DNA from 4 places in the Bradyrhizobium sp. 191 genome. Region 1 is predicted to be linked to each of the others. Evidence: predicted binding sites of a transcription regulator. Region 1 holds the regulator's gene; each other region holds the start of a gene.

Region 1 (5,470 bases):
TTCATGTCAGGGGATTGGGAAACCATGGCGCTCTATCTGGGGTCGGAGAGTGGGGATTGGAAGGGGCACGGAGATGGTGTGTTCCGGATGCGGATTGAACGGTAACAAGCCGCCTCAAATTCGGTGTCGTCCCGGGGCGCGCGAAGCGCGCAGCCGGGACCCATAACCACAGGATGACGTTGTGACCGGCGATGACAACTCCGAGTCTTCGCCAAACTCAATCCTGTGGCTATGGATCCCGGATCGGCGCGCCGCTGCGCGGCGCTTGTCCGGGATGACAGCGGAGAATGGGGCCATCAAGGCCGGCCCCACCACCGCAATTACTTCACCGCGTCGAAGCACCAGGCCAGAATGCCCTTCTGCGCATGCAGGCGGTTCTCGGCCTCGTCGAACACGACCGATTGCGGACCGTCGATCACGTCATCCGTGACCTCCTCGCCGCGATGGGCCGGCAGGCAGTGCATGAACAGCGCATCGGGCTTGGCCAGCGACATCAGCTTGGCATTGACCTGGTAGGGCTTGAGCACGTTGTGGCGATGCTCGCCCTCTTTGTCGCCCATCGACACCCAGGTGTCGGTGACGACGCAATCGGCGCCGCGCACGGCCGCTTCCGGATCGGTGCCGAGCACGATCGGCGCGCCTGACGTCTTGATCCAGTCGCGCATTGCCTTCTTCGGCGCGAGCTCCGGAGGCGTTGCGACGTTGAGCTGGAATTTGAAGCGCTCGGCGGCATGCGCCCAGGACGCCAGCACGTTGTTGTCGTCGCCGGTCCAGGCCACCGTCTTGCCCTCGATCGGGCCGCGATGCTCCTCATAGGTCATGAGGTCGGCCATCACCTGGCAGGGATGCGACCGCCGCGTCAGGCCGTTGATCACGGGCACAGTCGCATAGGCCGCAAGCTCCAGCAGCGCCTCGTGATTGAGAATGCGGATCATGATGGCATCGACATAGCGCGACAGCACCCGCGCGGTGTCGGCGATGGTCTCGCCGCGACCGAGCTGCATCTCGGCGCCGGTGAGCATGATGGGCTCGCCGCCGAGCTGGCGCATGGCGACATCGAACGACACCCGCGTCCGCGTCGATGGCCGCTCGAAGATCATCGCCAGAGTCTTGCCTTCGAGCGGCCTGACCGGCTGGTGCGCCTTCTGCTTCGCCTTCATGGCCGACGAGGCGGCGAGCATGCTCTTGAGCTCCGACAGCGGCAGCTCGTTGATGTCCAAAAAGTGCTTTGGAGCTTTATTGGGCGTCTTGCTCATCAGCTTGCCGCCCGCTTGGTCTGGCTGGACAAGATTGCAGCGCAGGCGCGTTCGAGCCGCCCGACGCTGTCTTCGATCTCCGCCTCGGTCACGATCAAGGGCGGCAGGAAGCGCACGACATTGTCGCCGGCTCCGACGGTGAGCAATTTCTCGGCGCGCAGCGCCGCGACGAGATCGCCCGAGGGCACCACGGCCTTGATGCCGATCAGGAGCCCCTCGCCGCGCACCTCGCTGACGACATCGTGATGGCGATCGATCACGGAGGCGAGCTTCTGTTTCAGCAGCAGCGACATTTTCTGCACGTGGTCGAAGAAGCCGGGCTTGAGCATGACGTCGAGCACGGCGTTCGCAGCGGAGATGGCGAGCGGATTGCCGCCGAAGGTCGAACCGTGCGAGCCCGGCCCCATGCCGCGCGCAGCGTCGGCGGTGGCGAGCACTGCGCCGATCGGGAAACCGCCACCGAGCGCCTTCGCAAGCGACATCACGTCGGGCACGACGCCGGTGCGCTTGTAGGCAAAGAGTTCGCCGGTTCGGCCCATGCCGGTCTGCACCTCGTCGAAGGCGAGCAACAGGCCGCGCTCGTTGCAGAGCTCGCGCAGCGCCTTCAGGAACGCGGGAGGCGCAGAACGAACGCCGCCCTCGCCCTGGATCGGCTCGATGAGAATGCCGGCGGTGTGCGGGCCGATCGCCTTCTTCACGGCCTCCAGGTCGCCATGCGGCACCTGGTCGAAGCCGTCCATCGGCGGACCGAAGCCCTCGAGATATTTTGCAGAACCGGTGGCGGCCAGCGTCGCCAGCGTGCGGCCATGGAAGGCGCCCTCGAATGTGATCATGCGATAGCGCTCAGGGTGCCCCTTGGAGAAGTGATGGTGGCGCACCAGCTTGATCACACCTTCCAGCGCCTCGGCGCCGGAATTGCAGAAGAACACGAAGTCGGCAAAACTTTCATTGCACAGACGCGCCGCGAGCTTCTCGCCGTCCGGGCTCTGGAACAGGTTCGACATGTGCCAGAGCTTCGTCGCCTGCTCCTGCAACGCCTTGACCAGCGTGGGATGCGCATGACCGAGCGCATTCACCGCCACGCCGGAGGTGAAATCGAGATAGCGATCGCCATTGGTCGCGATCAGCCAGCAGCCTTCTCCGCGCTCGAAACCGAGGTCGGCCCTGGCGAAAACGGGGAGCAAATGCGGCGCGGCGCTGTTGGTCATGACGTCACTTGAATGTTGCGGACGGTGTGACGCGTGCATTGCGCAACGCACCATTGACCGGCCCGGAAAACGAAACGTGCCGCCTTTTAAGGGCGGCACGCAGGACTATCTTATGCCTGGCAAGACGGGTGTCAATGCCGCCCGGAAAGCCCCGCGAAACGCTGAATCCGTAGTCTTGCGGTGCCGATTTTGCGGGATTTTCACCACGGAACATGTGGACGCGAGTCGGCGGACTCTTGCGCGGGAGTCACGCCATATTGTAGCGTTTGGACTGTCAGATACGACATCTCGTGCAGCAGTTCTGATCCCTTAAGTCCTCATGTACCGGCGTAAACGTTCGGGCGTCTTGAGCGCGCCCGGCGAGCCTTAAGGGATTCTGGCGGCACGGGTTTTTCAAGGCTTAGGCAATCGCTGCGAAGGCCCCAGGATGGCAGGCGCGCAGCGAGGGAAAGGGTGCAATGACGGTTTTGACCTGGTCCGATGATCGCGTCGAGCAGCTGAAAAAGCTCTGGGAGGCCGGACTTTCGGCCAGCCAGATCGCGGCGGAGCTCGGCAATGTGACCCGCAATGCCGTGATCGGCAAGGTGCACCGGCTCGGCTTGTCCGGCCGCGCCAAGAGCCCTTCGTCGGCAGCGCCCCGGCCGCGCAAGGCGCGCCCCGCGCAGCACATGATGCGGGTGACCCGCCCCGTTGCCCGCGGCAACACCGCGCTGGCGCAGGCCTTCGAGGTCGAGGTGGAGGCCGAACCCGTCACCTACGACAATGTGGTGCCGATGAGCCAGCGGCTGTCGCTGCTGGAGCTGAACGAGGCGACCTGCCACTGGCCGGTCGGCGATCCCTCGAGCCCGGATTTCTTCTTCTGCGGCGGCAAGGCGCTCTCCGGCCTGCCCTACTGCGCCCAGCATTCGCGCGTGGCGTATCAGCCGGCGGCGGATCGCCGGCGCGCACCGGCGAAGCCCACGCGGTGAGTTTGCGGATTTAGTTGGCTGACTGCAAAGTCGGCAGCCGTCGCACGACGGTGCCTCAACACATCCGATGTCGTCCCGGACAAGCGCGCCACAAGCGCACGCAGATCCGGGACCCATAGCCACCGCAAGATGTGGTTACGGGGACTCGGAGTTACCCTTTCGCAAGACAATCGCGCGCTGTGGTTATGGATCCCGGATCTGCGCTTTCGCTTGTCCGGGACGACACTGAACGTGTGGCGATAGCTCGCTAAACCAGCGCCTGCAAACCTTACGTCTGCTCCGCCTTCGCGAACCGATCGTCCAGCGCATAGCCGGCGCCGCGGACGGTGCGGATCGGATCCTGCTCGCGGCCGAGATTGAGCAGCTTGCGCAGGCGGCCGATGTGGACGTCGACAGTGCGCTCGTCGATGTAGATGTCACGGCCCCAGACGCTGTCGAGCAGCTGCTCGCGCGAGAACACGCGGCCGGGATGCTCTAGAAAGAACTCCAGCAGACGATATTCGGTCGGGCCGAGATCGATCGGCCGGCCCGAGCGCGCCACGCGGCGCTTGTCGCGGTCGAGCTCGATGTCGCCATAGGCGAGCACGGTGGCGAGCCGCTCGGGGCTGGCGCGCCTGAGCAGGCCCTTCACGCGGGCCAGCAGCTCCGGTACCGAGAACGGCTTGACGATGTAGTCGTCGGCACCGGTCGCAAGTCCCCGCACCCGCTCGCTCTCCTCGCCGCGCGCGGTGAGCATGATGATCGGCAGCTGCTTGGTTTCGGGACGGGTGCGCAGCCGCCGGCACAGCTCGATGCCCGACAGGCCCGGCAGCATCCAGTCGAGCACGATCAGATCGGGAATGTGCTCCTTGAGGCGGGTGTCGGCATCATCGCCGCGCATCACCGTCTCAACGTCATAGCCGTCGCCTTCGAGGTTGTAGCGAAGAAGCTCGGTGAGAGCTTCCTCGTCCTCAACCACCATAATGCGTGCGCCCATGTTGTCGTCGCTCCTTGGGTATTCGGCGCCGCTTAGGTATTCGGCACCGTCGTGGCGAAGGTCGTCATGTCGCCCTTCGGCCGCTTGTCGGTGATCGCCTGGCCCTCGATCATGTAGAACACGGTCTCGGCGATGTTGGTGGCGTGGTCGCCGATCCGCTCGATGTTCTTGGCACAGAACATCAAATGGATGCAGAACGAGATGTTGCGCGGATCCTCCATCATGTAGGTGAGGAGTTCGCGGAACAGCGAGGTGCAGATGGCATCGACTTCCTCGTCGCCCTTCCACACCGCCATTGCTGCCGGCAGATCGTGCGCGGCATAGGCGTCCAGCACCGACTTGACCTGCTGCTGCACGAGGTCGGTCATGTGTTCCAGGCCGCGGAACAGTTTCAGCGGATGAAAATCCGTCTCCAGCGCCGCGACGCGCTTGCCCATGTTCTTGGCGAGGTCGCCGATGCGCTCGAGATCGGTCGCGACGCGCATGGCGCCGACGATCTCGCGCAGATCGACGGCCATCGGCTGGCGGCGGGCGATGGTGAGCACGGCGCGCTCCTCGATGCGTTTCTGCAGCGTGTCGAGTTCGGCGTCGGTGGCGACGACGCGCTGACCGAGCGCGACGTCGCGGCGGATCAGCGCGTCGACGGAATCGACGATCATGCGCTCGGCGATGCCGCCCATCTCGGCGACCAGGCGCGTGAGTTCCTGGAGGTCGGTATCGAAAGCCTTTGCGGTATGTTCAGAACCCATGTTCCGTCTCCTCAGCCGAACCGGCCGGTGATGTAATCCTGCGTGCGCCGGTCGCTCGGCGACGTGAAGATCTTGCTGGTGTCGTCGAACTCGATCAACTCGCCGAGATACATGAAGGCGGTCTTGTCGGAGACGCGCGCCGCCTGCTGCATGTTGTGCGTGACGATCGCGATCGTGTAGTTCTCGGACAATTCCTGGATCAGCTCCTCGACCTTGGCGGTCGAGATCGGGTCGAGCGCCGAGCACGGCTCGTCGAACAGGATCACCTCGGGTCGCACCGCGACGGTGCGGGCAATGCAGAGGCGCTGCTGCT
Region 2 (5,470 bases), 3.0 Mb from region 1:
TCTTCACCGCGGTGGTGTCGTAGATGAAGCCGACCGCGATGGCGTCGCCGCCAACGAACTGCTGGCCGGGATCGACCCAGGCATAGGTACCGGCCCCAGCCACGGCATTGAGCTGTTCGACCAGATACTTGATCGCGTTGCCGGAGGATGCAGCGGAGAAGTCGTTCTCCAGTTCGGTCAGCGCCAGCACGTCGACGTCCATGTCGAGGATGGTCGCGACCAGCTTCTCGGTCTGACGCGCGAACTCCACGGCGTTGTCGGCGCCGCGCGGCGCTTCGCCGATCGCGGTGGTGCCGCCATTGTCCAGCGTCGTGAAGTAGTTCAGCACGTTGAAGCTCGCCACCTTCAGGCGGCCGCCGACGTCTTCCGGCGCATCGGTGCGCGGATTGTCGCCGGCCCCGAAGGTGTTGGCGCCGTCCTCGACCGAGCGGATCCGCCAGGTCGCTCCCGAGGCGGAGTTGCCGGCCCATTGATAGTCGAGCACGCCGGTCAGGCCGGTGACGGTGTCACCCATCCGGACCGCGTCGGCAGTGCCGTAGTTTGGCGTGGCGGAGGGGTTGTCGTTCGGATCGAAGCCGTCGAGGTTATTGATCGCGGCGTTCTGGACGTTCAGGCCATCGTCATAGGTGATGGTGCGAGCCCCGAGCTCGGCCAGATGCGCCTGGTAGGCGGCGGCGTCGGGCGCGTTCTCCTGCGTGAACTGTTCGGGCCGTTCGCCCGCTACAAGCTTGATCTCGTTGAAACGGTCGAGATTGAACTGCTCGGTGACGGTCAGGGTCTGCGGAATCGTGACCAGCATGCCTTCATAGGCTTCAAGATCAGGCTGGTAGTCGCCGTCCTGGCTCAGCGTAGTGCCCATCGACGGCAGGTTGATCTGCGCCGCCATCGCGCCGACGTCGGCCACCGCGCCGGCCTGGACGACCGAAATGTTGCTGGCGGTGAGCTCAGTCAGGCCGAAATATTCGCTGATCGAGCCGGTGACGCGCACCCGGTCGCCGATCTGGACGTCGGTGGCGCTGCCGTAGACGAATATCGCCTCGGAGGTCAGTACGTTGCCGTCGGAATCGGTGGTTTCCTCCTGGAGATAGAAGCCGTTGAGATTGCGGTTGGCGTCGGCATCGCCGTTCTGGAAGTCGCCGACCACGATGGCTTCGACGGTCACAGTCTGGCCGACCATGGCGCTGCTGGCTCCGCTGCCCTGAATCGTGCTGATCTTGGTGATGCCGACATCGTCGTTGACGATGGTGCCGGTCGCCGTCGCGGCGCTGCCGATCGTGGTGGTCACGGCCGCCGAATTGGAAACGTCCTGCAGCGTCAGCGTGAAGCTCTCGTTCGCCTCATTGTCGGCGTCGCCGGCGACGGTGACGGTCACGATCGCGGAGGTCTCACCCGCCGCGATGCTACCGCTGAAGCTGACCGGCTTGCCGCCGACGTAGTCGGCCGCATCGGTCTGCGCCGAAGCGATCGTTCCCGAGAACGCGACGTCGCCCGTGGTGCCGCCGCTACGCTCGACGGTGAACTGATAGACGGTCGGACCGCTGTTACCTTCGTCATGCGACACCGTAAGCGAATCCGGCGCGAAGGCGACGTGCTGAGTTTCGATTGACGATTCGGACGAACTGGTGACGCGGATGTCGTCGATGCCGACCCACTCGTCATTGCCGACGGCGTTGGTGGTGAGAATGCGTACCTGGAGGTCGCTGCGGCCGTTGACGGCGTCAGGCAGCAGCAGATCGAACTGCGTCACCTGGGTCGCGGCACCGCCGGTGGTGACGTCGGCGGCGTAGCCGCTCGGAACGTTGCTCCACGCCCCGCTCGAACCGAGCCGATACTGCACGTTGATCTGCTGCGCGGCGTCGTCCGTGCTGGCGTCGAGGTCGCGTGCGTCGAAGCTCAGCCGGACATCCTTGCGGCCGGTGGCGTCGAGATGGATCACGAGGCTGGGGGCATCCGCACTGTTCGAGCCGTTCAGCGCCACCGTCGGGTTGGCAATCTGGAATTCGGCCACACCGCCGTTGGTGATCGCGGTGTTGGTCTGGTTGGCGACGACGTCGACATCTCCTGACGACGGTCCGGTAGCCGTACGCGCGTCCACCCCGGTGGCCGAAACGACATCGTTGCCGAGATAGCCGACGATCGATGCGACCCCCGACCAATCATCGTTGGTCGTGATAAGGCCAGTATTGGACCAATCCTGCAGGAAATCGCCGGTCGCCAGGACATGAGGGGTCGTCGACATGGATAGCCACTCCAGCGCTTGAGAGAAGACGTCGCGGATCACCGCCTCACGGCATGCGCGAGGGCGTGGTCCAGACGGCCGATTGTTAACGGATCGTTAATGGTTAACGTATCGTTACTGATTTGATAGAACGCCGATGACAACAGATCGGTGACTGCTTGTTAACGGGCCGGTGAAGTTGCCGCCCGAAGAGCCCCGCGAAGACCGACAGAACCAACTACCAGCTTTGCGCGGGACGGCGCGCTCGACCTCTCGGCCGGCAGCAATCGCCAATGGGTCATCGCGTTACAGCTCAATCAGCCCGCCGCGAGGAGCGACCACGCCAGGTTTCGATTCCCGGTCTACGCGGCCGAACTTCCGAACCATGGCGGCGTTTCGTCGCAGGAATCGCGGCTTCGTTGCCGCCGGCCCGCGTTTTCGCGCACCGCGCTTTGTCATGCGCCTGACGTTGAACCTCGCTAACGAACGCCGACCACATCCGACCGTGACGATCCGACGTCGTTTTGAATTGAGTAAGATGACCGCAACAACGTCCTCCGCGTCGACTCCCGCGTCCGGCGATCTCGCGTCGGCCGCGATCGCCTCCTGCAGAACGGCCTTTCTGACGGTGGGACTGTTCTCGGCGGTGCTCAATCTGCTGATGCTCACCGGCTCGATCTACATGCTGCAGGTGTACGACCGGGTCATCCCATCGCACAGCATTCCGACCTTGATCGCGCTGTCGATCGCGGTGGCGGCGGCGTATGCGATGCAAGGGCTGTTCGACCTGCTGCGTCAGCGCATTCTGACCCGGATCGGATCGGCACTGCACGCCGCGCTGTGGCAACCGGTCGTCTGCAACATCCTGCGCGGGCCGCTACGCGGCGGCGGCGCGAATCGCGGCCTGCAATTGTCACATGATCTGGACTCGGTCCGGTCGTTCCTTTCCGGGCTCGGCCCGACGACCCTGTTCGACTTGCCGTGGATGCCGCTGTATCTCGCCGGCTGCTTTCTCTTGCATCCTTATCTCGGCTGGACGCTGGTCGTGGGCGCGGTGCTGCTGTTCGGGATCGCGCTGCTCACCGAGGTGCTGACGCGGGCGCCGACCCGGGACGCCTCGCGTGCCGGCGCAATCCGCGGCGTCCAGCTTGAAGCCGGTCGGCGCAACGCCGAAATCGTGGCCGCGCTGGGGATGGAGCAGCGGTTGATCGACCGGATCGGAACCGCCAACGACGATCTCGTCGCCGCCCAGCAGCGCAACGCCGATATCGCCGGATCGCTCGGTGCGTTGTCGAAGACGCTGCGCTTCATGCTGCAATCGGCGCTGCTCGGCCTCGGCGCCTATCTGGTGATCGAGGGGCAGGCCAGCGGCGGCGTGATGATCGCCGCGTCGATCATGGGCAGCCGCGCGCTCGCGCCGGTGGAACTGGCGATCTCCATCTGGCGTCCATTCCTCGGCGCGAGACAGGCGGGCCAACGGCTCCGAGCTGCCCTGCGCGACGGCGACGCCCCGAAGCCCGACGTCGCACCCGAACGCGCCGTCCATCGGCTCACGGTCGAGCAGGTAACGATCGCCGCCCCCGGCGGCACCACCGCGATCGTGCACAACGCGTCGTTCGCACTCGAAGCCGGCCAGGCGGTTGGCATCATTGGCCCGTCAGCCGCCGGCAAATCGACGCTGGCGCGGGCGCTGGTCGGGATCTGGCCGATCGCACGCGGCGAGATCCGCCTTGATAGCGCCACCCTCGACCAGTGGCCGGCAGAAATTCGCGGCGGCATGATCGGCTATCTGCCGCAGGACGTCGAATTGTTCGACGGAACGGTGGCGGAGAACATCGCACGCTTCGACCCTGAGATCGACGAGGCGGCGGTGATCGCCGCGGCGAAGGCAGCCGGCGCCTACGAGATGATCCTGAAGCTGCCGAAGGGGTTCGAGATGCGGATCGGCGAAGCCGGCGCCACCCTGTCGGGCGGCCAGCGGCAGCGGATCGCGCTGGCGCGCGCGCTCTACAAGGATCCGTTCATGGTGGTGCTCGACGAGCCGAACGCCAGCCTAGACGCCGAAGGCGACGCCGCGCTGACCGACGCCATCCGGCGCGTCCGGGCTCGCGGCGGCATTGCCGTCATCATCGCGCATCGACCGGCGGCGCTCGCCGCGGTCGATCTCGTGCTGACGCTGGCGACCGGCCAGGTGCAGGCGTTCGGCCCGAAGGACGAAGTGCTGCGCAAATCGCTCGCCGCTCATCCGGTGCCCGGCGGAGCGGCGCTGCAGGCGGTGCCCGATGCGCGCTCGGTTCCGGCCGCCGCCGCCAGTTGAGGACCTCCATATGACCGCACCCCGCACGCCCGATGCTCGCCGCAACAATCCGTTTCGCGATATCCGGCGCGCCACCGGATTCGGGATCGGCACGCTGGCGATCGTGGTGTCCACCGCCGGCGTTTGGGCGATGACCGCGCCGCTCGCCAGCGCCGTGATCGCGCCGGCACAGGTGGTGGTCGACAGCAACGTCCGCCGCGTTCAGCACCCGACCGGTGGCGTGGTCGCCGACATCTACGTCAACGACGGCGATCAGGTTCGGGCCGGCGACATGCTGGTCCGCCTCGACGAGACGCTGCCGCGCGCCAACCTTGCGCTGATCGAAAACCAGCTCAACCAGCTAGGGGTGCGTCGTGCCCGGCTGCAGTCCGAGCAGAACGGCCGCGACGCGGTGGCGCTGCCCGGCGAGATCGCCGCCCGCCGCGCCGTCGCCGCGATCGCGGAGATGATCGAGGGCGAGACCACGCTGTTCGCCCGGCGGCGCGAGGCGATCAGCGGCCAACAATCGCAGCTGCGCGAACGAAAGGCGCAGATCGCGGACGAAATCCGCGGCCTGGAGGCGCAGATCGCGTCGAAGCGCGAACAGATCCGCTGGATCGACACCGAGTTGGAGGGCGTCCGCGAGCTTTACGAAAAGCGTCTGGTGCCCTATGCGCGCCTCACTGCGCTCGAGCGCGAGGCCTCCCGCCTGACCGGCGAGGAAGGCCAGCTGATCGCCGAGATCGCACGCGCCAAGGGCCGGATCACCGAAACCGAACTGCAGATCATCCAGCTGGTCCAGGACCAGCGCCGCGAGGTCGCGACCGAACTGCGCGACGTCGAGACCAAGCTTGCCGATCTCGGTGAACGCCGCATCGCCGCGATGGACCAGCTCGATCGCGTGGTATTGCGCGCGCCGCAGGACGGTCTGATCCACCAGAAATCGGTCTTCACCG
Region 3 (5,470 bases), 4.1 Mb from region 1:
TCTGAAGGTGGCGCAGGGCCTGAACTTCACCGAGACCTTCTACTGGGACCTGAATGACGGCACGCGCGCCTTCTCCAAACGCTTTTCCGAGCGCATGAAGAACAAGGCGATGCCTTCGATGGTGCAGGCCGGCGTCTATTCGGGCCTGCTCCACTATTTCAAGGCGCTGGAGGCGATGGGTGGCAACCCGCATGACGGGGCCAAGGTGGTCGCCAAGATGAAGGAGATGCCGACGGACGATCCGCTGTTCGGCAAGGGAACGATCCGCGTGGACGGTCGCAAGCTTCATCCCGCCTATCTGTTCGAGGTCAAGAAGCCCGAGGAATCCAAGGCGCCCTGGGACTATTACAAGCTGGTCGGCACGACCCCCGGCGACCAGGCCTTCCGGCCGCTGTCGGAAAGCGCCTGTCCGCTGGTGAAGAAGTAACCGTGAACGATGCAGGCCGGCGCGCAACGGCACCGGCCTGTTGTTGAGGAATAGAAGGGACCGGGTGCGGGATCGATGCAGGCTCTCTACGCTCAGCTACTGGTGGGATTGATCAACGGCTCGTTCTACGCGCTGCTCAGTCTCGGGCTTGCCGTGATCTTCGGCATGCTCAACATCATCAATTTCGCCCATGGCGCGCTCTACATGATGGGCGCCTTCGTCGCCTATTTCCTGCTGAACCTCGGCGGGATCAACTACTGGTGGGCGTTGCTGCTCGCGCCCATCATCGTCGGCATCTTTGGCATGATCCTCGAGCGGACCATGCTGCAATGGCTGACCGGGCTCGATCATCTCTATGGCCTGCTGCTGACCTTCGGCATCGCGCTGATCGTGCAGGGCGTGTTCCAGAACTATTTCGGCTCCTCCGGCCTGCCTTACGCCATTCCGGATCAGCTCAGGGGCGGCATGAATCTCGGCTTCATGTTCCTGCCCGTCTATCGCGGCTGGGTCGTCGTGTTCTCGCTGGTCGTGTGTCTGGCGACCTGGTTCCTGATCGAGAAGACGCAGCTCGGCGCCTACCTGCGCGCCGCCACCGAAAATCCGACGCTGGTGCGTGCCTTCGGCATCAACGTGCCGCGCATGATCACGCTGACCTATGGTCTCGGGGTCGGCCTTGCCGCGCTCGCCGGCGTGCTCTCGGCGCCGATCAACCAGGTGCGGCCGCTGATGGGCGCCGACCTCATCATCGTCGTGTTCGCGGTGGTCGTGATCGGCGGCATGGGATCGATCATGGGCTCCATCATCACCGGCTTCGCGCTCGGGGTGATCGAGGGCCTGACCAAATATTTCTACCCCGAGGCGTCCAACACCGTCGTGTTCGTGCTGATGGTGCTGGTGCTCTTGGTGAAGCCAACGGGATTGACGGGAAGGGCGGCCTGAGATGACAACCCTGACGGACGACACGCTGCCGGCAACCCCGCGCGCGATGCGCGACGAGATGATCGTGTTCGTGCTGATGGCGCTGCTGCTGGCGGCCGTGCCGTTCACCGGCGTCTATCCCTTCTTCGTGATGCAGGCGCTGTGCTTTGCGCTGCTCGCCTGCGCCTTCAATCTCTTGATCGGCTATGGCGGCCTGCTGTCGTTCGGCCACGCGATGTTCCTGGGCACGGCCGGCTATTGCAGCGCGCATGCGCTGAAAGTGTGGGCGCTGCCGCCGGAGCTCGGCATCCTCGTCGGCATCGCTGCGGCGTTCGTGCTGTCGATCATCACCGGCTACATCTCGATCCGCCGCCAGGGCATCTATTTCTCGATGATCACGCTGGCGCTGTCGCAGCTCCTGTACTTCATCTATCTCCAGGCCCCATTCACCCACGGCGAGGACGGCATCCAGGGCATCCCGCAGGGGCACATGTTCGGCGTCTTCGATCTCTCCAAGCCCACGGTGCTCTATTACGTCGTGCTTGCAGGCTTCCTTGCCGGCTTCCTCCTGATCTTCCGGATCATCAACTCGCCGTTCGGCGAGGTCCTGAAAGCGATCCGCGAGAACGAGCCGCGGGCGATCTCGCTCGGCTACCGCACCGACCAGTACAAGTTCCTGGCCTTCGTGCTCTCCGGCACGCTGGCCGGCTTTGCCGGCTCGCTGAAAGTGTTCGTGGCGCAGAACGCCTCGCTCACCGACGTGCACTGGACGATGTCGGGCGAAGTCGTGCTGATGACGCTGGTCGGCGGTCTCGGCACCATCTTTGGTCCCGTGGTCGGCGCCTTCGTCATCATTGCTATGCAGCAATATCTCGCAGGCTTCGGCCAGTGGGTGACGGTGATCCAGGGCGCGATCTTCGTGATCTGCGTGCTCACCTTCCGCCGCGGCATCATCGGCGAAATCGCGCATTACTTCCGCAGGTCGCTCTAAGCGATTGATCTTGCATCAATTTCACTGGTGCATGAAAGCGGTGGATGACCCGGCTCCGTGGGCGTGAGATGACACGCGCGCGGATCGAAAATGGTCTATGACAGTTTCATGACAGCCCTCCGGGCCTGACCATTTCCAACCGGTAGCCTATCCCCATGATGCGTTGGTTTCGTGCGTTCCTTCCCAAGGAAGAACGGTTCTTCGATCTGTTCGACCGGCATGCCCAGACGGTGATCCAGGGCGCGATCGCGCTCCAGGGCATGCTCAATGGGGGCGAGGAGACGCCGGTCTATTGCCAGCGCGTCAACCAGTTCGAGAACGACGCCGACAACATCACTCGTGAGGTGCTGACGGCGGTGCGGCGCACCTTCATCACCCCATTCGACCGCGGCGACATCAAGAACCTCATCACGTCGCTTGACGATGCCATCGACCAGATGCAGCAGACGGCCAAGGCGGTCATGCTGTTCGAGGTCCGCACCTTCGAGCCGCCCATGCGCGAGATCGGCGGCCTCCTGATCGAATGCGCCAATCTGGTCGGGCGTGCGCTGCCGCTGATGCAGTCGATCGGTCCGAACGTCGCCATGCTGACCGCCATTACCGAAGAGCTCGGCAAGCTGGAGGGCCGGGTCGACGATCTCCACGACATCGGCCTGAAGGAGCTGTTCCTGAAGCATCGCGAGGGCAATGCGATGGATTTCATCGTCGGCGTCGAGATCTACGATCATCTCGAGAAGGTGGCCGATCGCTTCGATGACGTCGCGAACGAGATCAACAGCATCGTCATCGAGCAGGTGTAGCGCATGATCCGGAAAAGTGTGCAGCGGTTTTCCTTCGCGACAAACGCAAAACGCGTTTGCGCGGAGATCATGCGCCAACTTTAAGGCAGGGCCGCCGTGGATGCCGCGTTGGGTCTTCCCATCCTGGTCGGCTTGATCGCCGTCGCGCTGCTGTTCGACTTCCTGAACGGCCTGCACGACGCCGCCAATTCGATCGCGACCATCGTCTCGACCCGCGTGCTGCGCCCGCAATTCGCGGTGTTTTGGGCCGCCTTCTTCAATTTCATCGCCTTCATGGTGTTCGGACTGCACGTCGCCCAGACCATCGGCACCGGCATCATCGATCCCGCGGTCGTCGACGCCCAGGTGATCTTCGCAGCGCTGGTCGGCGCGATCGTCTGGAACCTCGTGACCTGGGCGCTCGGCATCCCGTCGTCGTCGTCGCACGCGTTGATCGGCGGCCTCGTCGGCGGCGGCATGGCCAAGGCGGGGATTTCGGCCGCGGTATGGAGCGGCCTGTCCAAGACGGTGCTGGCAATCGTGCTGTCGCCGCTGGTCGGCTTCCTGCTCGCCATGATGCTGGTGGCGATCGTCTCCTGGGCCTCGGTGCGCTCGACGCCGTTCGCGGTCGATCGCGCCTTTCGCATCCTGCAATTCGCCTCCGCCTCGCTCTATTCGCTCGGCCATGGCGGCAACGACGCGCAGAAGACCATGGGCATCATCGCGGTGCTGCTCTATTCGCAGGGTCATCTCGGCACCGAGTTCTCGGTGCCGTTCTGGGTGGTGCTGTCCTGCCAGGCGGCGATGGCGCTTGGCACGTTGATGGGCGGCTGGCGCATCGTCCGCACCATGGGCCTGCGCATCACGAAATTGACGCCTATGCAGGGCTTTTGCGCCGAGACGGGGGGCGCCGCGACCCTGTTCATGGCGACCTATCTCGGTGTTCCCGTCTCGACCACTCACACCATCACCGGTGCCATCGTCGGCGTCGGCGCCGCCCGCCGCGTCTCGGCGGTGCGCTGGAACGTCGCAAGCTCGATCGTCTATGCCTGGGTGATCACGATCCCGGCCTCGGCCATCGTCGCGGCGCTGACGTGGTGGCTGGTCCAGATCTTCGTCAGGTGACGAGCTTCAGTCCGATGATCCCGGCGACGATCAGGGCGATGCTGGCAAGGCGCATGGCCGTCGCCGGCTCGCCGAACAGGACAATGCCGAGCGTCGCGGTGCCCACCGCGCCGATGCCGGTCCAGACCGCATAGGCGGTTCCGACGGGAAGGGATTTGAGCGCAAATCCGAGCAGGATGACGCTGCCGGCCATGGCAACCAGGGTGATCACCGACGGCACAAGCCTGGTAAACCCCTCAGTGTATTTCAGGCCGATCGCCCAGGTGATCTCGAGAAGGCCGGCGACAAACAGGATGCTCCAGGCCATGACGACCCCTCCATTTCAGGCACGGTCGTCCCCGCGGCTGAGGTGCTGAGAAACGGAAGGCCTTCCTTCCCGAAAGCCGATATGGGGCTGGCCGAATGGCTCCGCAATCACCAAATGAGGCTTGATCAGGCCCGTTTTCCCTGCCACACGCTCCCGCCATGTCCGACATCGCCATCACCACAGCCGAATCGCCGGCCCGTTCCCCGCTTGCCGCTGAAGTGGCGCGGCGGCGGACCTTTGCGATCATCTCCCACCCTGACGCCGGCAAGACCACGCTGACCGAGAAGCTGCTGCTGTTCGGCGGCGCCATCAATCTTGCCGGCCAGGTCAAGGCCAAGGGCGAGCGGCGCAATACGCGTTCCGACTGGATGAAGATCGAGCGCGAACGCGGCATCTCGGTCGTGACCTCGGTGATGACCTTCGAATTCGAAGGCCTCGTGTTCAACCTCCTCGACACGCCGGGCCACGAGGACTTTTCGGAAGACACCTATCGCACGCTCACCGCGGTCGATTCCGCCGTGATGGTGATCGACGCCGCCAAGGGCATCGAGGCGCGCACCCGGAAGCTGTTCGAGGTGTGTCGCCTGCGCGACATTCCGATCATTACCTTCATCAACAAGATGGACCGCGAGAGCCGCGACGTTTTCGAGCTGCTCGACGAGATCGAGAAGACGCTGGCGCTCGATACCACGCCGATGACCTGGCCGGTCGGTCGCGGCCGCGACTTCCTCGGCACCTATGACGTCGTCAATGGCGGCGTGCGCCTGCTCGAAGGCGGTGGCGCCAAGACCGGCGCGGCGCAGCAGATCGAGATCGAGGAACTGGCCAAGCTCAACGCCAATCTCGACGTCGCGGCCGTGAAGGACGAACTCGAGCTCGTCACGGCGGCGTCGAAGCCGTTCGAGCTCGGGGCGTTCCGCGAA
Region 4 (5,470 bases), 3.4 Mb from region 1:
CCGTCGCCGCTGATGGAATTCCGGGATCGCGTCGGCCAGCAACGCATTGTCGTCATGCAGCCTCTTGAATGCGACGAGGCCGGAGATCAGCGTGCCGGCCTTGCTCGCCTCAACGCCGGGCGTGAGCAGGAAGAGCAGGGAGTTGAGGTCGTTCTTCTCGGGGACGATGCGGTTTTCGCGCAGATATTGCGCGACTACCGGTGCGGGGATGCCGTGCTCGGCATAGGCGCCGGTCGCACGATCGAATCCGGGGGTGAGCAAGGTCAGCTTGTTCGGATCGGTCATGGCAAAGCCTTCCGCGAGATCGGGAAAGCCGTGCCAGTTGGTGTCCGGAGAGAGCTGCCACAGCGCGGGATTGGTCGCGAGCTCGTCGGTGGAGAGCGTCTCCCAGGCGACATTGTGCGCGGCGCCGGGGCGGCTGACATCGGGAATGGCGACCCGATCGGGAACGAAGGGCTCGAAGAACCAGCGCCGCTCCGGATTTTGCTCCTTCTCCTCGAACTCCCGGCGCATTGCCCTGATCTTCTTGCGCAGCTCGATGCCGAGCCGGATCGTGTCGTCCCACAGCACTTCGCCGGAACGACCCTTCATCATCTGCGCACCGACGTCGAGCGAGGCGAACAGCGGATAGAAGGGGGACGTCGATGCGTGCTGCATGAAGCTTTCGTTGAAGCGGCGGTGCTCGACGCGCCGCTTCTGGCCGCGGATGTGACGATCCTTGACGTGGATCTGCGAGGCTTGCGAGAAGCTCGCCAGCTGCTTGTGGGTCGACTGCGTCGCGATGATGCCGGGCGCCTCAGGAGGGAGATTGGCCAGGCCCATGGCGAAGCGCCCGGCATAGAGCGGATGGAATTTCATGAAGCCGGCCCAGGCCTCGTCGAACAGGATGTATTCGCAGAGATGGCCGATGCGCTTCAGGATCATCTCTGCGCTGTGGATCGAGCCGTCATAGGTGCACTGCTCGACGACGGCGACGCGGAACGGACGCTCCTTGCGCCAGGCGTCGCGGTCCCCGACCAGCGGATGGTTGCGGATGGCCTCGCGCAGGGCCTTCTCGTCGAGCATGTCCCAGCGCATCGGGCCGATCAGGCCCCAGGCATTGCGGACGGTCGGGACGTAGATGGGGACGCCGCCACTGATCATCAGAGCGCCGTGATGGGCGGCCTTGTGGTTGTTGCGGTCGAACAGCACGAGGTCACCGTCGGTGACGAGGGCGCCGAGCACGACCTTGTTCGACGTCGAGGTGCCGTTGAGCACGAAATAGGTCTTTTCGGCGCCGAAGATCTGGGCCGCTTCCTTCTGCGCCTTCAGCGCCGGGCCTTCATGGGTGAGGAGGTCGCCGAGATCGAGCACGGAATTGTCGAGGTCGTCACGGAACACGGATTCGCCGAGATGCTCGACGAACACGCGCCCGATCGGGCTGCGGTTGTAGAACACGCCGCCGTTATGGCCAGGACAGGTCCAGAGCTGGTTGCCTTCCTCGGCATAGTCGACCAGCGCGCCGAAGAACGGGGTCTTCAGCGTCTCGGCATATTGCTTGAGACGGCTGATCAGGTTCTTGGCGATGAAGGGCGGCGTCTCCTCGGACAGAAAGACATAACCGTCGATGAAATCGAGCACCTCGACCGGCAGATCCTCGAACCGCTTGCGACGGATCAGGAGGATTATGGGGAAGTCGAGGCCCCGGCGGCGCATCAGATTGATCAGCGCCGAGGTCTTGCCTTCGAGGCCCTTCTTGCCCCAGTCGACCACCATGCAGCCGATCGCCGCATCGGTCTGCACGGCCATCTCGGCATCCTCCAGCTTGCGGGCCCGGACCACCTCGAATCCGGAGCGCTGGATCTCCTCGATGATCTGGTTGAAGCGAACGCCTTCGAGGTCGTCGGCGTCGAACATTGGTGCTGCGAACAGGAAGTTGAAGCGCTTGAAATAGTCCATGTCGGGTCCCGAATGTGGCAGAGATACAGCTCTCGGCACATTCGATGACAGTTGGATGACACACCCGAGTGCCGCGGGAATGTTCGCGTGTTTGCGGCCCTCAGTCCAGCAGCTTGTCCAGCGTGATCGGGAAGCGGCGGATGCGCTTGCCGGTGGCGGTGATAGACGGCGTTTGCGATCGCCGCAGGCACGCCGACGATGCCGATCTCGCCGAGACCCTTGATGCCCATCCTGTTGATCCGGCTGTCGGGCTCATCGACGAAAATGACGTCGATGTCGTGAATGTCGGCGTTCACGGGAATGTGGTATTCGGCGATGTTCGCATTCATGATGCGGCCGAAGCGGTGATCCATCATCGTCTCCTCGTGCAGCGCCATCCCGATCCCCCAGACCACGCTGCCCATGATCTGACTGCGGCCCGTCTTGGTGTTCAGGATGCGGCCGGCAGCCACCGCGCTCACGACCCGCGTGACGCGGATGACACCCAGCTCTTCGTCGACCTTCACCTCCGCGAAAACCGCCGAATGCGTGTTGCGGGCATGCGATTTGTCCTCCGTGAACTGGTTGAGCTTCTCCTTTTCGATCCGCTCGAGCTTGCTGTGGCGCATGACGTCCGCGATCGAGACGGCAGCCCCGTTCTTGCCGTCGCTGGCGATCATCCCGTCAACCAGGGTCACGTCGGCGGCGTTGAGGTTGGCGAGCGGCGAGCCTGGCATCGCCTTTGCAAGACGTGCGAGCTCCTGGCGAATGTCTTCGGCCGCTCCCAGCACGGCATGCGCGCTGGACGCCGCCATCCAGGAGCCGCCCTCGACGGGGGCCTGCGGCAAGGTCGAATCGGCGAGCCTGACGCTGATGTTCTCGATCGGCAGCCCGAGAGCATCGGCCGCGACTTGCGCCACGATGGTGTACGTGCCGGTGCCGATATCGGAGGCGGCGCAGGAGACCTCGGCATGGCCGTTGGCCGTCAGGACGATCCGGACGGCGACCGGCATCTGCAGCGCCTCCCACACTCCCGTCGCCATGCCCCAGCCGATCAGTTCCTTGCCGTCGCGCATGGAGCGCGGAGCGGGGGCGCGCCGGGCCCAGCCGAAGGCTTCCGCGCCGCGGGCGTAGCATTCGCGCAACTGCTTGCTGGTGTAGGGGAGGTCTTCGCTTTGGTCGCGATCCGAGTAGCACTTCAGGCGCAGCTCGATCGGATCCAGCTTAAGCGCGACGGCCAGTTCGTCCATGGCGCATTCGAGCGCCAAGACGCCCGTTGCCGCGCCGGGCGCGCGCATGTCGCAGGGCGTCGAGACGTCGAGGTCGACCAGCTTGTGGGAAAAGTGGCTGTTGGGGCTCTTGTAAAGCTGCTCGGCCCAGCCGGTGTCATTGCGCGAAAAATCCTCGTAGCGTGAGGTAACGGCAATGGCTTCGTGGCTGACGGCATCAAGGGTGCCGTCGGGCCTTGCCCCGAGCGCGACATGCTCGATGGTCATCGGGCGATAGCCCAGCCCATACATCTGCTGCCGTGTCAGCACGACGCGGACGGAGCGCTTAAGTGCGAGGGCGGCCAGTGTCGCCAGCACCACCTGGTATTGCGGTCGCAGGCCGGAGCCGAATGCGCCGCCGACATAGGGCGAAAGCACGCGGATCTCCTCCGGTTTCTTGTCGAACACACCGCAGAGGAACTTTTGAACGTTCTGGACGCCTTGGGTCTTGTCGTAGACCGTGAGCTTGCCGTCGCTTTCCCAGACCGTCGTCGTCGCATAGAGCTCCATCGGATTGTGATGCTCGGTCGGAATGAGGTAGTCCGCTTCGTGCCGCAGGGGTGCGGCCGCAAGCGCTGCTTTGGCGTCGCCGCGGGGCTCGTGCGGCTTGTCCATCTCCCGGGCACTGCCGCGCTCGGCCTCGAGATCGGTTGCAAACCCATCCTGCTCGTAGTCGATCCGCACCAGTGTTGCGGCGAACTTCGCGGTCTCCCATTCTTCGGCAACAACGAGAGCTATCGGCTGTCCGTTGAACCTGATCAAGTCGTCATATAGCGGCCGGAACGGCGAACCTTCCGGGGCCACCTCGTCCTTCCAGGCCTCGTCCTTGTCGGCGAGGGAAGGACGATTGGTGTGCGTGAGCACGTCGAGCACTCCGGCCACCTTCAGCGCCTCGCCGGTGTCGAGCCGCACGATACGACCGCGGGGTATGGTGGCCTCCACCACGAAACCATGGACCAGGCCCTCGGCGGTGAACTCGCCGGCATATTTCGCAGCTCCAGTGACCTTGGCCCGGCCGTCGACGCGCGACGTTGGTGTTCCGACATAGGCGTTCATCGGGCCCTCATGCGATCTTCTTGTGAGCTTGGGATTGCGGTGTGGCGTTTGTGGCCTGGATCAGCGCCCGCACGACGGCTCGGCGCGCGAGCTCGATCTTGAATCCGTTGTGCGAGCGAGCGGTTGCTCCCTGCAGCAGCAGGTCGGCGGCGCGCCCGAAATGATCCGGTGTTGCCGCCTGGCCGCGCAGTGCCGCTTCGGCTTCGGGACTTCGCCAGGGCTTGTGAGCAACGCCGCCGAGCGCCAGGCGCGCTTCGCTGATCGCGTTGCCTTCCAGCTCGATCGCGGCTGCGACCGAGACCAGGGCGAAGGCGTAGGACAGCCGGTCGCGGATCTTCAGGTAGCTGTAGTTCCGGGCAAAACCCTGCGGCGGCAGCTCGATTGCGGTGATGATCTCGCCGCTGCCGAGATTCGTATCGAGGTGAGGCTTGTCGTCAGGAAGCCGATGGAAATCAGTCAGCGCGACGGTGCGCTCGCCCGTGCGGCCTGCAATGTGGACGAGCGCACCGAGTGCCGCCAGCGCCACGCTCATGTCGGAGGGATTGGTCGCGATGCAGGACGTGCTGGTGCCGAGGATCGCATGGTTCCGATTGAGGCCATCGCGTGCCGAGCAGCCCGTACCGGGACTTCGCTTGTTGCAAGGCGTCGTCGTGTCATAGAAATAGGCGCAGCGCGTTCGTTGCATCAGGTTGCCGCCGACCGAGGCCATGTTGCGCAGTTGCGCGGAGGCACCTGCCAGGATGGCGCTGGCGAGCAGGGGATAGCGCTGCTCGATCAGCGGATGATAGGCGAGATCCGAATTCGGCACCAAGGCGCCGATGCGCAGGCCGCCATCGGCAGTCTCCTCGATGTCGCGGAGCGGCAGGCGGGAGATGTCGATCAGCCGGGAGGGCCGTTCGACGTTCTCTTTCATCAGGTCGATCAGGTTGGTGCCGCCGGCGATCAGCTTCGCGCCTGGATCGGCGGCGAGCAGGCGAATGGCGTCGGCAACGTCGCTTGCGCGGGAATATTGGAAGTTGTTCATGACCGGCTCATTGCCTGTTCGATCGCAGCCACGATGTTGGGGTAGGCGCCGCACCGGCAGAGATTTCCGCTCATCAGCTCCCGGATCTCGTCGGCATCCCGCGTACGGCCTTCGGCCAGCAGGCCGGCCGCCGAGCAAATCTGTCCCGGCGTACAATAGCCGCACTGAAAGGCGTCATGGTCGATGAAGGCCTGTTGCAGGGGAT

Evidence for each region. The regulator PhoB, encoded in region 1, activates phosphate uptake and scavenging genes when phosphate is short. The targets are predictions, from matches to a motif close to TGTCATNNANCTGTCAT.
Region 2: IVB23_RS37650 (ExeM/NucH family extracellular endonuclease) is a predicted target of PhoB. The motif match lies at 2,379-2,395, and genes of this name have one in related genera.
Region 3: IVB23_RS03800 (DUF47 domain-containing protein) is a predicted target of PhoB. The motif match lies at 2,434-2,450, and genes of this name have one in related genera.
Region 4: IVB23_RS07425 (Orn/Lys/Arg decarboxylase N-terminal domain-containing protein) is a predicted target of PhoB. The motif match lies at 1,983-1,999, and genes of this name have one in related genera.

The regions. Positions count from the first base shown of each region.
Region 1 covers NZ_CP064692.1:4,993,020-4,998,489, reverse strand. Annotated here, with positions in the region: gene IVB23_RS23140 (Hsp33 family molecular chaperone) at 1-5, opposite strand, end outside; gene argF (ornithine carbamoyltransferase) at 321-1,256, opposite strand; gene IVB23_RS23130 (aspartate aminotransferase family protein) at 1,256-2,464, opposite strand; gene IVB23_RS23125 (GcrA family cell cycle regulator) at 2,923-3,432, shown strand; gene phoB (phosphate regulon transcriptional regulator PhoB) at 3,701-4,408, opposite strand; gene phoU (phosphate signaling complex protein PhoU) at 4,441-5,157, opposite strand; gene pstB (phosphate ABC transporter ATP-binding protein PstB) at 5,169-5,470, opposite strand, start outside.
Region 2 covers NZ_CP064692.1:7,969,837-7,975,306, reverse strand. Annotated here, with positions in the region: gene IVB23_RS37650 (ExeM/NucH family extracellular endonuclease) at 1-2,239, opposite strand, end outside; gene IVB23_RS37645 (type I secretion system permease/ATPase) at 2,676-4,535, shown strand; gene IVB23_RS37640 (HlyD family type I secretion periplasmic adaptor subunit) at 4,546-5,470, shown strand, end outside.
Region 3 covers NZ_CP064692.1:791,202-796,671, reverse strand. Annotated here, with positions in the region: gene IVB23_RS03815 (ABC transporter substrate-binding protein) at 1-427, shown strand, start outside; gene IVB23_RS03810 (branched-chain amino acid ABC transporter permease) at 503-1,366, shown strand; gene IVB23_RS03805 (branched-chain amino acid ABC transporter permease) at 1,368-2,336, shown strand; gene IVB23_RS03800 (DUF47 domain-containing protein) at 2,492-3,136, shown strand; gene IVB23_RS03795 (inorganic phosphate transporter) at 3,233-4,240, shown strand; gene sugE (quaternary ammonium compound efflux SMR transporter SugE) at 4,233-4,547, opposite strand; gene IVB23_RS03785 (peptide chain release factor 3) at 4,706-5,470, shown strand, end outside.
Region 4 covers NZ_CP064692.1:1,593,993-1,599,462, reverse strand. Annotated here, with positions in the region: gene IVB23_RS07425 (Orn/Lys/Arg decarboxylase N-terminal domain-containing protein) at 1-1,938, opposite strand, end outside; partial or broken gene IVB23_RS07420 (xanthine dehydrogenase family protein molybdopterin-binding subunit) at 2,039-4,241, opposite strand; gene IVB23_RS07415 (xanthine dehydrogenase family protein subunit M) at 4,249-5,265, opposite strand; gene IVB23_RS07410 ((2Fe-2S)-binding protein) at 5,262-5,470, opposite strand, start outside.